Regions from separate parts of the Brevibacillus sp. 1238 genome, predicted to be linked through region 1. Evidence: riboswitches for the same ligand, from Rfam matches in the RefSeq annotation. Region 1 holds a riboswitch; the other holds the start of a gene.
What was found. Region 1 has a riboswitch for lysine ahead of M2298_RS27225 (amino acid permease). Riboswitches for the same ligand answer to the same signal wherever they lie in the genome.
Positions count from the first base shown of each region.

Region 2: it holds a riboswitch for lysine, as region 1 does, so the genes downstream of both, dapD (2,3,4,5-tetrahydropyridine-2,6-dicarboxylate N-acetyltransferase) here and M2298_RS27225 (amino acid permease) in region 1, are expected to answer to the same signal.

Region 1 covers NZ_JARXWC010000021.1:47,696-50,808, reverse strand. Annotated here, with positions in the region: gene M2298_RS27235 (CGNR zinc finger domain-containing protein) at 1-219, opposite strand, end outside; gene M2298_RS27230 (DinB family protein) at 377-871, shown strand; lysine riboswitch at 989-1,175, shown strand; gene M2298_RS27225 (amino acid permease) at 1,289-2,731, shown strand; gene M2298_RS27220 (TolC family protein) at 2,929-3,113, shown strand, end outside.
Region 2 covers NZ_JARXWC010000003.1:52,153-55,265, forward strand. Annotated here, with positions in the region: gene M2298_RS07795 (GNAT family N-acetyltransferase) at 1-458, opposite strand, end outside; gene M2298_RS07800 (flavodoxin) at 551-994, opposite strand; lysine riboswitch at 1,150-1,339, shown strand; gene dapD (2,3,4,5-tetrahydropyridine-2,6-dicarboxylate N-acetyltransferase) at 1,443-2,153, shown strand; gene M2298_RS07810 (aspartate aminotransferase family protein) at 2,168-3,113, shown strand, end outside.

The DNA.
Region 1 (3,113 bases):
CTCCCCGCTGACCACCTTTTCCAAAAGCATTCGCATATACTCGCGAAATTGCACAAGAACAGCGACGGTTTCCTCGTCAAGCGGCAGCGGTGCCTGCAATTGGTGCTCTTGCAAAAACCATTCCTGCCATTCACGCTTTGCCAGGCGATTTTCCTTGCGGCCTGTCCCGCGCCAGTCACGCCAATCGCTGTTTAAAAAATCGATGCATAGCCATTGCACACTTCTCTTCCCCCATCTATTTTCGCTTCTTGTAGGTAACACCAACATATGGTAAGATCATTTTGTAACCAACGAAATTCATTTTGAACGTTACAAACTTCTTCTTATTGCCATTATAGCGCTTCACCAATCTGTTTGACAGACGAGGAGGAAACACATGAATCGGATGGAATTGCTTGTTCATGAATGGGAGTGCACGTATGACAAAGAAGATTGGTATCCACCGCTCAAGCACGCCCTGGATGGCGTGACCGTGGCCCAAGCCAGCTGGCGTCCCGAAGGAGAGGCAGCGAACACGATCTGGGAAAATCTCAGTCATCTGCTCTATTTCAAAGAGCGTTTGCTGCACCGTCTATCCGGTACGGATTTTCCTGGTACGGCTGAGACGAACGATGACACCTTCCAACCATCCGGAGCGCCAGACGACGAAGCAGCTTGGCAAGCGGCGGTGCAGCGCATGGAAGAAGTACATCGCGGCATTCAAGAAAAGCTCCGCTCCCTTTCCGGCGATGCATTCGATCAGCCGCTGCCCACCATCTCCATCGGGCAAAGCGTGATGAGCATCATTTTGCACGACGCTTTTCATACCGGACAAATCGTGCAAATCCGCAAGCTGCAAGGCTCCTGGCCTGCGCGCAGGTCGTTTTTATAGCCCTTGCTCCCACTCTAGCAATATTTTGCAGCACAACTTTTTTCATTGATTAATAACGATCAATCTTATATAGTTGATAAATAAATCAACTTCATACATGTTATCCTCATCTTTCACGGTGAGGGTAGAGGTCGCGGCTTTTATGTCATCCTGTACGAGATTCAGAAGAAATCTATGACTCCAGGAAAGGGAAAAGCCGCCGAAGCTCATATCGCATCTCTGTGCGCGTGGGCTGGGGCTGTACCCGAAAGGGACAGAACTGTCACGTTTGCTTGCCGGGCAAACGTGGTGTGCTATCTTCAGTGAAGGCTTGGTGGGGATTGGATGATACCGCCCTATGCCGTTTTTTGGCTATTGGCGGTTTTTTCGTTTCCGACCGACCTTCTCAAAATCTTCGAAAGGTCGTGCAAGCATCTTATGTCACAGAATCAACTGCAACGTGGTTTGAAAGCCCGCCACCTGACGATGATCGCCATCGGCGGCTCCATCGGTACGGGCTTGTTCCTGGCGAGTGGAGGCTCGATTCACGAAGCCGGACCAGGGGGCGCTTTGGTCGCCTACATCGCTATCAGTATCATGGTTTACTTTTTGATGACCAGTCTTGGGGAAATGGCCGCCTTCATGCCTGTATCCGGCTCCTTTTCCACCTACGCCACCAGATTCGTCGACCCGTCACTCGGCTTCGCGCTTGGCTGGAATTACTGGTACAACTGGGCAATTACGATTGCGGTCGAACTGTCAGCCGCAGCTCTCATTATGAAATACTGGTTCCCGGATACTCCCGCCATTTTGTGGAGTGCCTTGTTCCTCGTCCTTATGTTTGCTCTTAATCTGTTGTCTGTCAAAGGCTACGGCGAATCCGAATACTGGTTTGCCTTGATTAAAGTAGTCACCGTCGTCGTCTTTATCATCATTGGTATTTTGATGATCTTCGGCATTATGGGTGGCGAAGCAGTCGGCTTCCAAAACTTCACCAAAGGCGATGCACCGTTCAATGGCGGCTTCATGGCGCTTCTCGGCGTCTTCATGATTGCCGGGTTCTCGTTCCAGGGAACCGAGCTTGTAGGGGTGGCCGCTGGTGAGAGCGAAGACCCTGCGCGCAATATCCCGAAAGCGATCCGCCAGATTTTTTGGCGCATCTTGCTCTTCTACATTTTCGCAATCTTGATTATCGGGTTGCTCGTTCCTTACGACAATCCGAATCTGATCAGCGGTGATATTACCGATATTGCCATCAGCCCGTTTACGATCGTCTTTGAAAAAGCCGGCTTTGCCTTCGCCGCCTCTGTGATGAATGCGGTCATCCTCACCTCCGTGCTGTCTGCCGGGAACTCCGGCATGTACGCATCCACCCGCATGCTGTGGGTGCTGGCGAAGGAAGGAAAAGCGCCAAAATGGTTTGCCAAAGTCACTCGCAACGGCGTCCCGATCAATTCCTTGATCATGACGGCTGCCATCGGTGCGCTGGCGTTTCTGTCTTCCCTGTTTGGAGATGGCGAGGTGTACGTATGGCTTCTGAACGCATCCGGCATGTCCGGGTTTATCGCTTGGCTCGGCATTGCCATCAGCCATTACCGCTTCCGCAAAGCGTACCTGGCCCAAGGCCGCGACCTGCGTGAGCTGCCATACCGGGCGAAGCTGTTCCCGTTTGGCCCGATTTTCGCCTTTATTATTTGCTGCGTCGTCATTGTCGGCCAAAACTACTCGGCGTTTATCGGCGGCGAGATTGACTGGAACGGCGTGTTCGTCTCCTATGTTGGCTTGCCGCTGTTTTTGATCGTCTGGCTTGTCTACAAGTATACGAAAAAGAGCAAGCTTGTTCCGCTCCATAAAGTAGATTTCAGCATGGACGAAAAATAAATAGCTTTGCCAAACAAGTCATTGCAGGCTCCCTCACGTCGAGGGAGCTTTTTTATTGTTTCATTTTATTTTTCCGATCAACTTTCTTATGATTACATATTGACGAATGTAGACTGGAAATATATACTGTTCATGAAAATTTGATAATGAGAATCGTTATCGACAAACTCTTTTCCTATTCCCAAGGAGGCCCCATAATGAAGTCCAGGTTATCGAAGCATCTCTACAGCACTACACTGGTTGCCGCGCTTCTTGCAGGCAATACTCATTTGGCTATGGCCGCTCCTGCAGTCGTTGCAGCCGCAGAACAAACCCAGACCGCTCCTCTGTCTCTTCACGGTGCGATCGAGCAAGCATTGAAAACCAGCATCGACCTTGAGCT
Region 2 (3,113 bases), on a different contig from region 1:
TTGCGAAAACCGTTTTTCTCCAAAACGCGAATAGAGGCCGTATTGCGAGGCATGACAGCGGCTTGCACGCGGTGCAAACCGGCTTCTTGAAAGGCGAAAGCGAGAGCGAGCCTGACGGCGGCTGTCGTGTAGCCTTTTTGGTTGCAGCTTTGATCCATGAAGTAACCGATGGTTGCGTTTTGCCAGGCGCCGCGTACGACGTTTGACAGGGCAACACGGCCGATCATGTCGTCCGTTTCGCGCAGAAAGACGCCAAAAGCGTAGCCTGTGCCAGCGGCAAAGTCTTTTTCCGCCTGGGCGATTTGTTCCTGTTGGCCCGTGAGCGTCAAAAAGGAAGACGACCGAATCGGTTCAAAAGGTTGCAAAAAAGCATGATTACGCAGCCGAAGCTCAAGAAGCTCGGCTGCGTCGTCCATGCCCAGAGGTCGCAGATAGACCGTTTCTGTATGTAGCGTCATGATATCAATCCTCCCTGGAAAAAGTCGGATCGACATTGTACCATGACTTGATTTAAGTGGAAAGGCTTTTTCTTTTCAGCGGCCTTCTGGTCTTAGCCCAGCAATTCGGAGAAAGAAACGCCAAACGCCTTGCAGGTTTCCACTTCTTTCGCTGTAGGGGACAGCTCGATTTTCAAGCCTTCAAGTGGTGTTTCCGCACCGCGCTCGCTCGCCTTTTTCAAGAGAGTATCTACGGCAGCGCCAACGTGCTCGTAAGCGGAATCGCAGGAACCGAATGCGACTACTTTTTTGCCAGTCAGATCGATGTCGTCCATCTCTTCGTAGAAGTCCAGGCACTCGTCCGGAAGATCGCCGTCGCCCCAAGTGTAAGCGCCGAGCAGGATGCCATCGTAGTCCTCAAGCTCCTTGGCTGTTGCGTCCATCACTTCTTTTATCTCCAGCTCTTTTCCTGTGGATCGAATACCCTCAGCAATCGCTTCAGCAATCTCTTGTGTGTTTCCAGTCATGCTTGCGTAAACCATCAAAATGCGGCTCATAAGGTTGAAACCCTCCAAATAAGATAATGAAAATCATTCTCACAAAAATAAGATAATGAAAATGATTCTCGTTGTCAACGATTTTTTTTCTTTCTATAAAGCTGTTGCCACATGGGAATGATTTTGGTAGAGTTAAATGAAATTATAATATTGGAAGTCTAAATAGAGGTGCGCCGAAGAATAGTACATCTTTTCGTCATCTGCCGGGGGGCGGGAAAAGGAGGAAAGGCTAAAGCGCCGAAGCGGTTGTTGTTCCCCTCGAACAGCAGCGGCTGGGGTGGCTCATGAACAATGAACATCCTGTCACAAAAGACGATTGTCTTCTTGTGGAGCGCTATTTACGATTTGCTTGGGCAGTTTGGAAAGCAATGAGATAGCGAATGCACTCATTGCTTTTTTTAGTCAATTTAAACAAGGCAAGGTTTTGATCAAAAAGGAGGATTTACCTGTGAACATGATGGATGCAAATGAAATTATCGCGTTTATTCAAAAAAGCGAAAAGAAAACACCTGTGAAAGTATACGTGAAAGGCAATCTGGAGGGCATTGACTTCGGTGCCAGCGCAAAAACGTTCATCACTGGCTCTACTGGCGTCGTCTTTGGCGAGTGGAAAGAGATCGAGCCTGTTTTGGCTGCAAACGCCGACAAAATCGAGGACTACGTGGTAGAAAGCGACCGCCGCAATTCCGCGATTCCATTGCTCGATACAAAAGGCATCCAGGCTCGCATCGAGCCGGGCGCGATCATCCGTGACCAGGTTACCATCGGAAACAACGCGGTGATCATGATGGGAGCTTCGATCAATATTGGCGCGGTAATTGGCGAAGGCACGATGATCGACATGAACGTGGTTGTAGGTGGACGCGGTACAATCGGGAAAAATTGCCACATCGGCGCTGGTTCTGTCATTGCAGGCGTTATTGAGCCGCCTTCCGCACAGCCGGTTGTTGTCGAAGACGATGTCGTGATCGGTGCCAATGCGGTTATCCTCGAAGGCGTTCGCGTAGGAAAAGGCGCGGTCGTAGCAGCAGGCGCGGTCGTGATTGAGGATGTGCCGCCATACGTGGTTGTTGCGGGCACACCTGCTCGTGTCATCAAACAAATCGACGACAAAACTCGCTCCAAGACGGAGATCAAGCAGGAGCTACGTCAGCTGTAGGGGAGAGAGCTCACATGGACTGGCGTACGCTCGACGAACAATACATCGTCTCTTCTTATAAACGTTTGCCTATCGCGATCGCCAAAGGGGAAGGAAACTACCTGTACGATACAGCGGGCAACAAGTATTTGGACCTGTTTACGGGCCTGGCAGTCAATGTGCTGGGCCACTCCCACCCGCGGATTGTTCAGGCGCTGCGCGATCAGGGAGAACGTTTCCTGCACATTTCCAACGTATTTTTGAACCAGCCGGCGATCCTGTTGGCCAAGCGGCTGGTCGAGCAGACGATCCCGGGAAAAGTGTTCTTCACCAATTCCGGCGCAGAGGCGACCGAGTCCGCGATCAAAATGATTCACAAATGGACGAAGACCGACGGAGCGGGACGCGAAGGGATCGTCGTCTTGCGCAACAGTTTTCACGGCAGGACGCTGGGCGCCGTTCGGCTGACCAGGCAAGCGCACGTCTATCAAGATTTTCCGCAGCCGGATTTTCCCGTGTACGAGCTTGATCCGGAGGACACAGCCGGATTGCGCGCCATCTGTCGCGAGGCAAAGCCAGCAGCCGTCCTGATGGAGCCTGTTCTTGGCTCCGGGGGTGTCGTGCCTTTGTCTGTAGACTTTTTGCGCGAGGTGGCGACCATTTGCCAAGAGGAAGGCATGCTGTTTGCCATGGATGAAATCCAGACAGGCATGGGACGGACGGGAAAACTGTTTGCCTACGAGCACGCAGGCGTGACGCCAGATTTGATCCTGTTTGCCAAAGGAGTAGGCGGCGGACTTCCGCTCGGTGGCGTCATTGCCGGGACGAAGCTGATGAACCAGTTCAAGCCGGGAGATCACGGCACGACTTTTGCGCCGTCTCCGCTTTCGGCTGCTTTGGGCAATGTCGTGCTGGACGAACTGCTCGATCCCGCATTTGCAGCGAGCGTAGACGAAGTGATTGCCTACCTGTGGGCTGGAC